Regions from separate parts of the Bradyrhizobium sp. MV1.5 genome, predicted to be linked through region 3. Evidence: predicted binding sites of a transcription regulator. Region 3 holds the regulator's gene; each other region holds the start of a gene.
The links. Region 3 encodes PhoB, which activates phosphate uptake and scavenging genes when phosphate is short. Its sites were predicted from a motif close to TGTCATNNANCTGTCAT; they were not measured.
Positions count from the first base shown of each region.

Region 1 (4,568 bases), on a different contig from region 3:
TTGGACCGCGCCCTCGCGATCGTTCGGCATGTGGCTGACCAACGCAAAGCCGTCTCAGCGGCAGAGATCGCCAAGGCTCTCTCGCTGCCTCTTCCAACGGCGCACAGGTTGATCGGAAATCTTGAAGGCCGCGGACTGCTTCAGAAGGCGTTGGGGACCAAGCGTTACGTTGTGGGTAATCAACTCGTCACGCTATCCGCGACTGTGATCGGAGCGGCCTTCCGCACAGCGCGGCGGCACGCGGTGCTTCGAGCGGTCGCGGCAGAAATCGGTGAACAATGCGAGATCGGCGTCGTGCGCGATAATTCCGTCGCCTATGTGGACAGCGTTCGCGTTTCGGAGCCGCAAGGTCTTCAGTTCAATCCGGGAGAAGCGGCGCCGCTACACTGCACGTCCACCGGAAAGATCTACATGAGCGGATTGCCCGAGCGGACGCGGGTGAAGCTGTGCCACGCACTCGCTCTGATCAAATTCACTGAAACGACGATTGTCGATGTCCACGCGCTAATGAAGGTGCTCGAAGAGACGCGGCAGCGCGGCTGGGCCAAAACGAACGAAGAGTACGTGAAAGGCGTGGTGGGGTGTGCCGTGCCCATCCTGTCCCCGGATCGAGAGCTGATCGCTTGCCTGGGCGTCTCCGTGCCGGTGGCACGCGTCAGCTTCGTCGAGTTGGACCGGTTCATAGGCCCGCTGCAAAAGGCTGCCGCTCTGCTGTCGGAGACCATTTTGCAGGTTGATGACGATGATGACGCAGATGCCCGACGATGACATCCTGCTCCTGTTTTGCCCGACGAGTCAAATCGTTTTCGGTAAAACGTAAGTCATTGATTTGCCACGCCCCGGCTACTGTGCATGGGGTTGTTTTCGCACTTTTTGTTTGAGCGCGCCCCGCGGGGCGCGTTGCTCACGCGCTTTCCGTCTCCCGGTGCACATCGTGCACCACCAGCCCCATGCCTTCGTCGGGCATCTTGATCCAGTCGCGGCGCTTGAGGGTGCGCTTGGTGTCTTCGTAGCCGGAGGTCCAGTGCTCGCGCATCGAGGTGCCCGAGAATTCGTGGTCCTTGGCGTCGCCTTCATAGGCCTTCTGCTGGTAGATCAGATGCAGGATCGCGATCTCCGGCATGTGGCGCAGGCTCGACTTGAGTTTGCGCTCCTCCTCGGAGAGCTGCTCGTCGGGCAGCTTCGCCAAGGCCTTGTAGAGCAGGACCTTGAGGTTGTGGGTGCGGCGGTAGACGTCGGTGTTGTGGCGGGTGCGCGAGGAATACATGATGTCCTTGTGGCGGGCCATCACGTCCTGGATCGAGCGCGGCAGCACGCCCCGCGCGCTGAACAGGTCGACCTGGAACACCAGCGAATTGAGCGCGTCCTCCTGGTCGAGCAGGTGCTGGAGCGGCGTATTGGAGACGATGCCGCCGTCCCAGAAATGATCGGTGCCGATCCGTACCATCGGCAGTGCCGGGGGCAGGGCGCCGGAAGCCATGATGTGCTCCGGCTCGATCTCGTCATGGGAATTGTCGAAATAGATGAAATTGCCGGAGAGCACGTTCACGGCGCCGACTGCGAAGCGAACCTTCTTCTCGTTGATGAGGTCGAAGTCGACGAGTTCGAGCAGGCTCTCCTTCAGCGGCATCGTGTCGTAATAGCTGGTGGCGGTCCGGGCTCCGACCGGGCTGAGCCATGGATTGACTTGATGCGGGCTGAAGAAGCCCGGCTGGCCCATCGCCGACGTCATCCAGGCGCTGGTGAGATTGCGCCACTGGCGAAAGATGTCGCCGTCAGGCGTGTAGTGCCAGATCTTGCGGTTGGTGATGCGCTCCCAGAAAATGCGCAGCGCCTCGAGCCGCTTCTCCGGCTTGTTGCCGGCGATGATGGCGGAGTTGATCGCGCCGATCGAGACGCCGCAGACCCAGTCGGGCTCGATGCCGGCCTCGTGCAGCGCCTGGTAGACGCCGGCCTGATAGGCGCCGAGCGCGCCGCCACCTTGCAGCACCAGCGCGACGCGGTCGCAGCGCTCGGGCCGCCAGCCTCGTGAAGAAGGCTGATGTGTCTGATATGTGCGGGCGTCCATGGTCGGTGCTCCCTGTTTCGCCGAACGATTGCGTCCGGCGGTGACGGCGTAATGACAATTCTGGCGCCGATGCATCGCTTGCATGCACCATGATCGCCTTGGGAATGGCTGCGGTCGTGCGGCTGACGGAAATCCTTCACATCGCAGTCAATGACGGCGGCTAGCACTCTGCATCGCCGCCTGACGCCGCCGGGTGGGCATCACGTGAGCGCCACGAGAGGAGAGACCAGCGATGCGCAGGGAAGATTTGCTGAGACTTCCGTCGATGCCGGCGGCCGGGCCGAGCTATCCGGCCGGGCCCTATCGCTTCGTCAACCGCGAATTCCTCGTCATCACCTACGAGACCGATCCGGACCTCATCCGCGCCGGCCTGCCTGAGCCGCTGGAGCCGATCGATCAGCCGATCGTGCATTACGAATGGATCAGGATGCCGGACTCCTCCGGCTTCGGCAGCTACACCGAGTCCGGCCTCGTCATCCCCGCGCGCCTGCACGGCGAGGAGGTCAACTTCGTCTCGCAGATGTATCTGGACGATGATCCGCCGATCGCCGCCGGCCGCGAGATCTGGGGCTTTCCCAAGAAATACGCGCATCCCAAACTCGAGATCGTCAAGGACACGCTGACGGGCACGCTGGAATATGCCGGCCAGCTCGTCGCCATGGGCACGATGGGCTACAAGCACGAGAGCATGGCCGGCAACGGCGATCTGACCCGGGCGACGCTGTCGAAGACGCAGATCAATCTGAAGATGATCCCCGGCGTCGACGGCCGCCTCGAGATCTGCCAGCTCGTCGCGATCAACCTCATCGACATCGTGCCGAAGGGCTCCTGGATGGGGCCCGGCCGGCTGCATCTGGTGCCGCATGTCAACGCGCCCGTCGCTGATTTCCCGGTCCGCCGCTGCCTCGGCGCGCATCATTACATCGCCGACCTGACGCTGCCGTTCGGCCGCGTCGTGCACGACTACATCAGGGAAGCCGAGGCGGCGGCCTCGACGGCGCTGGCGGCCGAGTAGGGCGTCATCATCAAACTGTAACAATGCCGTAATTGAGTACCCGCGTGGGTCCGGAAGAGGCGTCAGCCATCTTCCGGAGCGGGGCATTCGTTGACGGTTGGGGTTGGTCATGGCTGAGCCGGCAAAGCGTGTCAGCGCGATATCGGATTCCGTGTCTGGCATTCCCGGCCTGGTGTGGGCGTTCCGCCTCCACAGCGACGGCGGTGCCGAAGCGCTGCCGATCGACCAGCCGATCGAGTTCAGTCACGACGGCCGGCTCTGGCTGCATTTCAACCTCACGGACACGCGTTCACGGCCGTGGATCGCCGCGTCACAGCTGCCGCCGCTTGCGCGCGAGCTCTTGCTGTCCAACGACACCTTCCAGCAGCTTCACGTCATCGATCACTGCATCTACGGCGTGTTCTCCGACCTCGTACGCGACATCGGCAGCGCGACGGAGGAGACCGCGTTCCTGCGCTTCGCCATGACCGAGCGGCTCCTGATCAGCGGCCGCCATCAGGCGCTGTGCTCGGCGGACGCGACACGCCGGGTGCTCGAAGGCGGCTACCGCGTCGACAATGTCGCCCATCTCCTCGAAAAGATCGTCGACGAGGTCGCCGACACGCTTGATAGGATGGCCGACAAGCTCGGCCAGGAGATCGACGAGATCGAGGAGCGGATTCTGGCCGACGACGCCAAGCCGGAGATGCGCCGCAATCTCGGCCGGCTGCGCCGGACCTGCGTCAGGCTGCATCGCCAGCTCACCGGCCTGCGTACGCTGTTCCATCGCCTCGACCAGAAGAACACCGACCACCTGTCGCCGGACCTGCGTATCCAGGCCGGCAAGCTGGCGCAGCGGCTGGACGGCCTTGACCACGATATCGTCGAGCTGCGCGAACGCAGCCGCCTGCTCGAGGAGGAGCTGCGTTTCAAGAACGAGGAGCAAAGCAACAACCACCTCCACACGCTATCGATCGTCACTTCGCTGTTGCTGCCGCCGACGCTGATCACCGGTATCTTCGGCATGAACACCAAGGGCCTGCCGCTGACCGATGTCGAGAGCGGATTTTTCTGGGCGGCGCTCCTGATGGCCTCGTCGGTCGGTGCGGCCTATCTCTTCATGCGGCGTAGCGGCATCTTCAAATAGCGTACGCCAGCCGGTATCAGCCGTGATCGCGAGTGCACATCGATTTTTGCTGCGATATGCGGCTGCCATTGCGCTGGCCTGGACAGTGGCAGGCACGAGCGCGTTCGCCGGCGCCAAGGACGAAAGCGCGGCGGGGTGGCTCGCTCCGAAATGGTTCAACGACTGGCATGACGGCCTCGCCGACAAGGGCCTGAATTTCGGCGCCACCTACATCGCCGACAACATCGGCAATGTGTCGGGTGGCGTTAAGCGCGGCGCCATCCATTTCGGCCGGCTTGATCTGTCGGTCGATGCCGATCTCGACAAGCTGGTCGGCTGGACCGGTGGCCGCTTTTACGCCAATGCCTTCGTGATCTACG
Region 1 covers NZ_JBVVPL010000002.1:268,382-272,949, reverse strand. The annotation lists gene AC0L2J_RS03395 (IclR family transcriptional regulator) at 1-768, shown strand, start outside; gene AC0L2J_RS03390 (patatin-like phospholipase family protein) at 905-2,068, opposite strand; gene AC0L2J_RS03385 (acetoacetate decarboxylase) at 2,301-3,083, shown strand; gene AC0L2J_RS03380 (transporter) at 3,193-4,209, shown strand; gene AC0L2J_RS03375 (carbohydrate porin) at 4,232-4,568, shown strand, end outside.
Region 1: AC0L2J_RS03385 (acetoacetate decarboxylase) is a predicted target of PhoB. The motif match lies at 2,109-2,125, and genes of this name have one in related genera.

Region 2 (4,568 bases), on a different contig from region 3:
TGCGCAAGGTCGAGGAGACACCCGGCGGGTCCTTACGCATCGGCGCCCTGGTGCCGAACTCGGACCTCGCCTACCATCCACTTATCGAGCAGCGGTATCCCCTGCTCGCCAGCGCCATCCTGGCCGGCGCCTCGGCGCAATTGCGCAACATGGCCTCCGTTGGCGGCAATCTGATGCAGCGAACGCGCTGCGCTTATTTCTATGACACGGCCACGCCCTGCAACAAGCGACATCCCGGCAGCGGTTGCTCGGCGATGGACGGCCTCAACCGCAACCATGCGATCCTGGGCACGAGCGCCGCCTGCATCGCGACCAATCCATCCGACATGAGCGTGGCGCTTGCCGCGCTCGATGCGCTCGTGCACATCGCGGGTCCCTCCGGCGAACGCACCATCGCGCTGACCGATTTCCATCGGCTGCCCGGCGATAAGCCTCATGTCGATACCAATCTCGGCACCGGCGAAATCATCACAGCGATCGAACTCCCGCCGGGCGGCTTTGCTCAAAACTACAGCTATCTGAAAATTCGCGACCGCATGTCCTATGCTTTTGCTGTGGTCTCGGTTGCCGCCGCGCTCGAATTGCAGGGCAACGCGATCAGCGGGGCACGCGTGGCGCTCGGCGGCGTGGCTCACAAGCCTTGGCGCAGCCTCGAAGCCGAAGCGGCGTTGCGCGGCCAGGCTGCGACGCCCGACCATTTCGCCCGCGTCGCGGAACTCTTGCTCCAGGGAGCAACGGCCCGCTCCCATAACGGCTTCAAGGTCGAACTCGCACGCCGGGCCATCGTGCGGACGCTGACACAGGCGGCGAACGCCACGCCGCAATCCCAGGCCCACAAGAAGATCGCGTGAGGACCCTATGAACGCTTATGTGGGAACGCCGACGTCGCGTGTCGACGGCCGGGCCAAGGTCACCGGGGCCGCCAAATACGCCGGCGAATTTCCGGCCGACAGGCTCCTCCATGGCTTTGTCGTCGAGGCCACCATTCCACGCGGGCGCATTGCACGCCTCGACAGCAGTGCGGCGCTGCAGGTCGAGGGCGTGCTCGACGTGCTCACGCATGCGAACCGTCCGCCGCTCGCCGACAGCGACGAGTCCTGGAAGGACGAGGTTGCACCGGACGGGTCGCCTTTCCGTCCGCTTTACGATGACACGATCAAGTTCAACGGCCAGCCGATCGCACTTGTCGTCGCGGGGGACTGGGAAACCGCGAAATTCGCCGCGACGCTGGTGCGGGTCGAATATGAGCAGCATGGTTTTGCGACCGACCTCGAAGGCGAGCGCAGCAACGCTGCCGAGAAGGACAAGCCGCATAAGCCGCGCGGCGACGCCGCAGCCGCCCTTGCGGAAGCTGATGTGCGCCACGAGGCGGACTACGTGATACCGACCGAGCATCACAACCCGATGGAACTCTATGCGACCACGGCGGTCTGGGACAGCAGTGGCAAGCTGACGATCTACGACAAGACTCAAGGCGTCCAGAACGTCCACAAATTTCTCTGCGGCGTGTTCGACAAGATGCCCGATGACATTCGCGTGGTCTCGCCATACGTCGGCGGCGCCTTCGGCTCCGGTTTGCGGCCGCAATATCAGGTGGTACTGGCAACGCTCGGCGCGCTCGCGCTGAAGCGGTCCGTTCGCGTCGTGCTGACGCGGCAGCAGATGTATGGGCTCGGCTACCGGCCGATGACCATCGAGCGCGTCGGGCTGGGCGCAATGTCCGACGGTACGCTCGATGCGGTCACGCACGAGGCCATTGCCGTCACCTCGCGCTATGAGGATTTTGCGCGCAACGATACCGGCTGGGCTGAACAGCTCTACAAGAGCCCGAACAGCCGCTTCTCCCACAAGCTGGTTCACCTTGACGTCTCCACACCCTGCGACACGCGCGCACCGGGCGCGGCGTCGGGCGTCTGCGCGCTCGAATGCGCGATGGACGAACTCGCGGCGGCACTCAAGCTCGACCCGGTCGAGCTGCGGCTGAAGTGCTACTCGGATCGCGACCAGAGCGAAAACCTGCCCTACACCAGCAAGCAGTTGCGCGAATGCTACGCGCGCGGCGCGGACGCCTTCGGCTGGAGCAAGCGCAATCCTGCACCGCGCTCGATGCGCGACGGCAAGGATCTGGTCGGCTGGGGCATGGCGACGGGTGTGTGGGAAGCACTGCAGATGCCGGTCGCCGTCCGTATCGTGCTGACGTCGAACGGACATGCCGAGGTGTCCTGCGCCGCATCCGACATCGGCACCGGCACCTACACCATTGTCGCGCAGGTCGCGGCCGATGCGCTGGGCCTGCCGATCGAGAACATCAGCGTCAGGCTCGCAGATTCCAGTCTGCCGCAGGCGCCGGTCGAGGGCGGCTCCTGGATGGCTGCCTCGAGCGCACATGCGGTGCTCGCAGCCGCCGAGGAGGTGCGCAAGGAGCTGTTAGGTCTGGCCGGGAAAATCCCAGGCTCGCCGCTTGCCGGCGCCGAGTTGGCCGATACGGTCCTGATCGACGGCAGCATTGCCGGGGCCAGCGACACCAGCCGTGCGGTCTCGATCGCCGACGCGATGCGCCATGGCGGCGTCGAACGCATCGAGAAGGAAAAGCTCAACCAGTTCGGTGAGGACAAGAAGCACGCGCGCAATACCCATTCAGCCGTCTTTGCCGAGGTCAAGGTGGACGAAGAGCTGGGCGTCATCCGCGTGACGCGGGTCGTGAGCGCCGTCGCGGCCGGGCGGATTCTCAACACCAAGACTGGCCGCAGCCAGATCATGGGCAGCGTGGTCTGGGGAATCGGGATGGCACTGCACGAGGAGACGGTGATGGATCACCGCTTTGGCCGGATCATGAACGCCAACATCGCCGAGTACCATATTCCCGTGAATGCGGATGTTCACGACATCGACGTGATCTTCGTCGACGAGCCGGACAATCGTATCAACAAGCTCGGCATCAAGGGATTGGGCGAGATCGGCATCGTCGGCGTCCCCGCCGCGATCGCGAACGCCGTCTATCATGCCACCGGCAAACGCATCCGCCGCTTCCCGATCACACTGGACAAGCTACTCGACTGAGCCGCCGGTCATCCGACCCGGCCCGCTCGGGATCGCGCCCCCTGTCATCCAGCTGTCATCAAATGTGTCGAGACCTGTCGGTCTCGCACATTCGGGATGGACAATGGACTATTTCAAGCGCTTCAACTTCCTGTTCGCCGCACCTGTGTTCGACGCCGACGACCTCGAAGGCGTGCGCTTCAACCAGATCATCGAGGAGATCCAGCGTTCCGGCTTCGAGGTCGTTCGCGCCCGCAAGCTGGAGGACGCGGAGATGGCGGTGCAGACCGATGCCGCGATCGGCTGCATGGTGGTGGATTGGGGCAAGAAGGGCCTGGAGGGCAAGACCTCGGCGCTGATCAATTTGATGCGGCGACGCGGCCTCGATTTCCCGATCATCCTCCTGATCCGGCGCAAGCGGTTCGAGGATCTCCCGGTCGAGGTGCTCGACTTCATCGACGGTTATGTCTTCCTGTCGGAGGAGACACCGACCTTCATCGCCAAGAACCTGATCAGCCGTCTGAAGCAATATGCGGAGACGCTGAAGACGCCGTTCTTCGGCGCGCTGGTCGACTATGCCGAGGAGGGCAACCAGCTCTGGACCTGTCCGGGCCACAATGGCGGCGTGTTCTACAACCGCAGCCCCATCGGACGGGTCTTCGTCGAACATCTCGGCGAGTCCGTGTTCCGCGACGATCTCGACAATTCCGTGCTCGACCTGGGCGACCTCCTCACCCATGAAGGACCGGCGTTGAAGGCACAGAAGGAAGCCGCCCAGATCTTTGGCGCGGAAAAGACCTACTTCGTGCTCAATGGAACCTCGACCTCGAACAAGGTTGCGCTCGGCGCCCTCGTCACCGACGGCGATCTCGTACTGTTCGACCGCAACAATCACAAGGCCGCCCATCATGGCGCGCTGATGATCAATGGCGGCGTCCCGGTCTACGTGCCGACCATCCGGAATGCCTGGGGCCTGATCGGCCCGATGCGCTGGGATATGCTCGACGAGAAAACCTTGCGCGAGGCAATCCGCAATCATCCCCTGGTCACGGACAAGGACGCCTGGCGCAAGGAACGGCCGTTCCGCGTCGCCGTGGTCGAGCAGTGCACCTATGACGGCACCATCCACAGCGCCGAGATGATCTTGAAGCGCATCGGCCATCTCTGCGAGTACATCCTGTTCGACGAGGCCTGGGCCGGCTTCATGAAGTTCCACCCGCTCTATGCGGGCCGCTTCGCCATGGGGCTGGCGAACCTTCCCCCCGAGGCACCCGGGATCATCGCGACGCAGTCGACCCACAAGCAGCTTGCGAGCTTCTCGCAGGCATCCCAAATCCACATCAAGGATCGTCACATCCGCGGCCAGAAGCGACGCGTCGAGCACCGCCGCTTCAATGAAAGTTTCATGCAGCACGCTTCCACGTCGCCATTCTACCCGCTGTTCGCCTCGCTCGACGTCGGCGCGCAGATGATGAAGGGCCGCTCCGGCGAAGTGCTGTGGGACGACACCATCCGGCTCGGCATCGAGC
Region 2 covers NZ_JBVVPL010000005.1:130,511-135,078, forward strand. The annotation lists gene AC0L2J_RS06995 (FAD binding domain-containing protein) at 1-851, shown strand, start outside; gene AC0L2J_RS07000 (xanthine dehydrogenase family protein molybdopterin-binding subunit) at 859-3,060, shown strand; gene AC0L2J_RS07005 (Orn/Lys/Arg family decarboxylase) at 3,164-4,568, shown strand, end outside.
Region 2: AC0L2J_RS07005 (Orn/Lys/Arg family decarboxylase) is a predicted target of PhoB. The motif match lies at 3,103-3,119, and genes of this name have one in related genera.

Region 3 (4,568 bases):
GCACCGACGGTGAGCAGCTTTTGGTCGCGCAAGGCGGCAACGAGATCGCCGGAAGGCACCACGGCCTTGATGCCGATCAGGAGGCCCTCGCCGCGCACTTCGCTGACGACATCGCTATGACGGTCGATCACGGAGGCGAGCTTCTGCTTCAGCAGCAGCGACATCCTCTGCACGTGGTCGAAGAATCCGGGCTTGAGCATGACGTCGAGCACGGCGTTCGCAGCGGCGATCGCGAGCGGATTGCCGCCGAAGGTCGAGCCGTGCGAGCCCGGCGTCATGCCGGACGCCGCTTCCGCGGTCGCAAGGCAGGCGCCGATCGGAAAGCCGCCACCGAGCGCCTTGGCCAGCGACATCACGTCGGGTTCGACGCCAAGGCGGCGGTACGCGAACAGATCGCCGGTGCGGCCCATGCCGGTCTGCACCTCGTCGAAGGCGAGCAACAAACCCTTCTCGTCGCAGAGCTGGCGCAACGCCCTCAAGAAGGCGGGCGTTGCCGAACGCACACCGCCTTCGCCCTGGATCGGCTCGATCAGGATGCCGGCGGTCTGCGGACCGATCGCCTTTTTCACCGCGTCGAGATCGCCATGCGCAACCTGGTCGAAGCCCTCCATCGGAGGGCCGAAACCTTCGAGATATTTTGCCGAACCCGTCGCGGCCAGCGTCGCCAGCGTGCGGCCGTGGAAGGCGCCTTCGAAGGTGATCATGCGATAGCGGTCTGGATGGCCCTTTGCCGCGTGATAGCGGCGCACGACCTTGATCACGCATTCCAGCGCTTCGGCGCCGGAATTGCAGAAGAACACGAAGTCCGCGAAACTTTCATTGCACAGGCGCGCGGCGAGCTTTTCGCCGTCCGGGCTCTGGAACAGGTTCGACATGTGCCAGAGCTTCGTGGCCTGCTCCTGCAACGCCGCGACCAGCGCCGGATGGGCATGGCCGAGTGCATTCACCGCCACCCCTGAGGTGAAATCCAGATAGCGCTCGCCATTGGTCGCGATCAGCCAGCAGCCTTCGCCACGCTCGAAACCGAGGTCGGACCTGGCGAAAACGGGGAGCAAATGCGGCGCTGCGCTGTTAGTCATGACGGTCACTTGAATGTTGCGGACGGCGTGAGCGTGCATTGCGCAACGCACCATCGACCGGCCCGGAAAACGAAACGTGCCGCCTCTTGAGGGCGGCACGCACGACTATCTTAGGCCTGGTGAAACGGGTGTCAATGCCGCCCGGAAAGCCTCGCGAAACGCTGAATCCGTAGTCTTGCGGTGCCGATTTTGCGGGATTTAGCCACGGAACATGTGGAAGCGAGTCGGCGGACTCTTGCGCGGGAGTCACGCCATATTGTAGCGTTTGGATTGTCAGATACGACATCTCGTGCAGTGGTTCTGATCTTTAAGTCCTTATGTACCGGCGTAAACGTTCGGGCGTTCAAGACGCGCCCGGCGAGCCTTAAGGGATTCTGGCGGCACGGGTTTTTGAAGGCTTAGGCATTCGCTGCGAGGCCCCAGGATGGCTGGCGCGCAGCGAGGGAAAGGGTGCAATGACGGTTTTGACCTGGTCCGATGATCGCGTCGAGCAGCTGAAAAAGCTCTGGGAGGCCGGACTTTCGGCCAGCCAGATCGCGGCGGAGCTCGGCAATGTGACCCGCAATGCCGTGATCGGCAAAGTGCACAGGCTCGGCCTTTCGGGCCGCGCCAAGAGCCCATCATCGGCAGCGCCCCGGCCGCGCAAGGCGCGCCCCGCGCAGCACATGATGCGGGTGAGCCGCCCGATCTCGCGCGGCAACACCGCGCTGGCGCAGGCGTTTGAGGTCGAGGCGGAGCCGGATCCGGTCACCTACGACAACGTGGTGCCAATGAGCCAGCGGCTGTCGCTGCTGGAATTGAACGAGGCGACCTGCCACTGGCCGGTCGGCGATCCCTCCAGCCCGGACTTCTTCTTCTGCGGTGGAAGGGCGCTGTCCGGCCTGCCCTATTGCGCCCAGCACTCGCGCGTCGCGTACCAGCCGGCGTCGGATCGGCGCCGCGCACCGGTGAAGCCGGGTCCGCGCTAATCACGGCAAGTCGTCGCGCGAAGACAGTTCAATTGGAGTGTCGTCCTGGCGAAAGCCAGGACCCATACTCCGAGCACGCAGTTGTTGCGCGGAAGGGGTCACTCCGAGTCTTCGCCAAACCACGTTCGGTGGTTATGGGTCCCGGATCGGCGCTCGCTTCGCTCGCTTGTCCGGGACGACGTCGGAGAATTCGGGGACAGCTCGCCAGCAAACAAGCCTGCAACCCTACACCTGCTCCGCCTTCGCGAAGCGATCATCCAGCGCGTAGCCGGCGCCGCGGACGGTGCGGATCGGGTCCTGCTCGCGGCCGAGATTGAGCAGCTTGCGCAGGCGGCCGATATGCACGTCGACGGTGCGCTCGTCGATATAGATGTCGCGGCCCCAGACGCTGTCGAGCAGTTGCTCGCGCGAGAACACCCGCCCCGGGTGCTCCAGGAAGAACTCCAGCAGGCGATATTCGGTCGGACCGAGATCGATCGGCCGGCCCGAGCGCGCCACGCGGCGCTTGTCGCGGTCGAGCTCGATGTCGCCAAAAGCAAGGACGGTGGCGAGCCGCTCCGGGCTTGCGCGCCGCAGCAGGCCCTTCACGCGCGCCAGCAGCTCCGGCACCGAGAACGGCTTGACGATGTAATCGTCGGCGCCGGTCGCAAGACCCCGCACCCGCTCGCTCTCCTCGCCGCGCGCGGTGAGCATGATGATCGGGAGCTGCTTGGTCTCGGGACGGGTGCGAAGCCGCCGGCACAATTCGATGCCTGACAGGCCCGGCAGCATCCAGTCGAGCACGATCAGATCAGGAATGTGCTCCTTGAGACGGGTGTCGGCGTCGTCGCCGCGCATCACCGTCTCGACGTCATAGCCGTCGCCTTCGAGGTTGTAGCGGAGAAGCTCGGTCAGGGCTTCCTCGTCCTCAACCACCATAATGCGTGCGCCCATCGGGTCGTCGCTCCTTAAGTGTTCGGTACCGTGTTGGCGAAGGTCGTCATGTCGCCCTTCGGCCGCTTGTCGGTGATCGCCTGGCCCTCGATCATGTAGAACACGGTCTCGGCGATGTTGGTGGCGTGGTCGCCGATCCGCTCGATGTTCTTGGCGCAGAACATCAAATGGATACAGAACGAGATGTTGCGCGGATCCTCCATCATGTAGGTGAGGAGCTCGCGGAACAGCGAGGTGCAAATGGCGTCGACTTCCTCGTCGCCCTTCCACACCGCCATCGCCGCTGGCAGATCATGCGCGGCATAGGCGTCCAGCACCGACTTGACCTGCTGCTGCACGAGGTCGGTCATGTGCTCGAGGCCGCGGAACAGCTTGAGCGGATGGAAGTCCGTCTCCAGCGCCGCGACGCGCTTACCCATGTTCTTGGCGAGGTCGCCGATGCGCTCGAGATCGGTCGCGACGCGCATGGCACCAACGATCTCGCGCAGATCGACCGCCATCGGCTGGCGGCGGGCGATGGTGAGCACCGCGCGCTCCTCGATGCGCTTCTGCAGCGCGTCGAGCTCGGTGTCGGTTGCGACGACGCGCTGCCCGAGCGGGACGTCGCGGCGGATCAGTGCGTCGACGGACTCGACGATCATGCGTTCGGCGATCCCGCCCATCTCCGCAACCAGGCGGGTGAGTTCCTGGAGGTCGGTGTCGAAAGCCTTTGCGGTATGTTCGGAAGCCATGTCGCGTCTCCTAGCCGAACCGGCCGGTGATGTAATCCTGCGTGCGCCGGTCGGTCGGCGACGTGAAGATCTTGCTGGTATCGTCGAACTCGATCAGCTCGCCGAGATACATGAAGGCGGTCTTGTCGGAGACGCGCGCCGCCTGCTGCATGTTATGGGTGACGATCGCGATCGTGTAATCCTCGGACAGCTCCTGGATCAGCTCCTCGACCTTGGCGGTCGAGATCGGGTCGAGCGCCGAACAGGGTTCGTCGAACAGGATCACCTCGGGCCGCACCGCGACGGTGCGGGCGATGCAGAGGCGCTGCTGCTGGCCGCCGGAGAGCGACAGGCCGGAGGCGTTGAGCTTGTCCTTGACCTCGTTCCACAGTGCGCCGCCGCGCAGCGCCTTCTCGACGCGGCCGTCCATCTCGGACTTCGAGATCTTCTCATAGAGACGGATGCCGAACGCGATGTTCTCGTAGATCGTCATCGGGAACGGCGTCGGCTTCTGGAACACCATGCCGACGCGGGCGCGCAGCAGATTGAGGTCCAGCTTGCCGTCGAGGATATTGGTCTGGTCGAGCATGAGCTGACCGGTGGCGCGCTGGCCGGGATAGAGGTCGTACATCCGGTTGAAGATGCGCAGCAGGGTCGACTTGCCGCAGCCCGACGGACCGATGAACGCCGTGACGCGATTGGCGCCGAGCGTCAGGTTGATGTTCTTCAGCGCATGGTGCTCGCCGTAATAGAAGTTCAGGTTGCGCACCGTCACCTTCGGAGGCGCCTCCGGCAGCGCCGCCGTCTGCGGCAGACCCCCGGCCGCGCTCATCGACGATAATGAAAGATCACTCATTTTGCGGTCCTCTCGGCGCCAA
Region 3 covers NZ_JBVVPL010000026.1:51,705-56,272, forward strand. The annotation lists gene AC0L2J_RS23010 (aspartate aminotransferase family protein) at 1-1,079, opposite strand, end outside; gene AC0L2J_RS23015 (GcrA family cell cycle regulator) at 1,535-2,047, shown strand; gene phoB (phosphate regulon transcriptional regulator PhoB) at 2,273-2,980, opposite strand; gene phoU (phosphate signaling complex protein PhoU) at 2,995-3,711, opposite strand; gene pstB (phosphate ABC transporter ATP-binding protein PstB) at 3,722-4,546, opposite strand; gene pstA (phosphate ABC transporter permease PstA) at 4,543-4,568, opposite strand, start outside.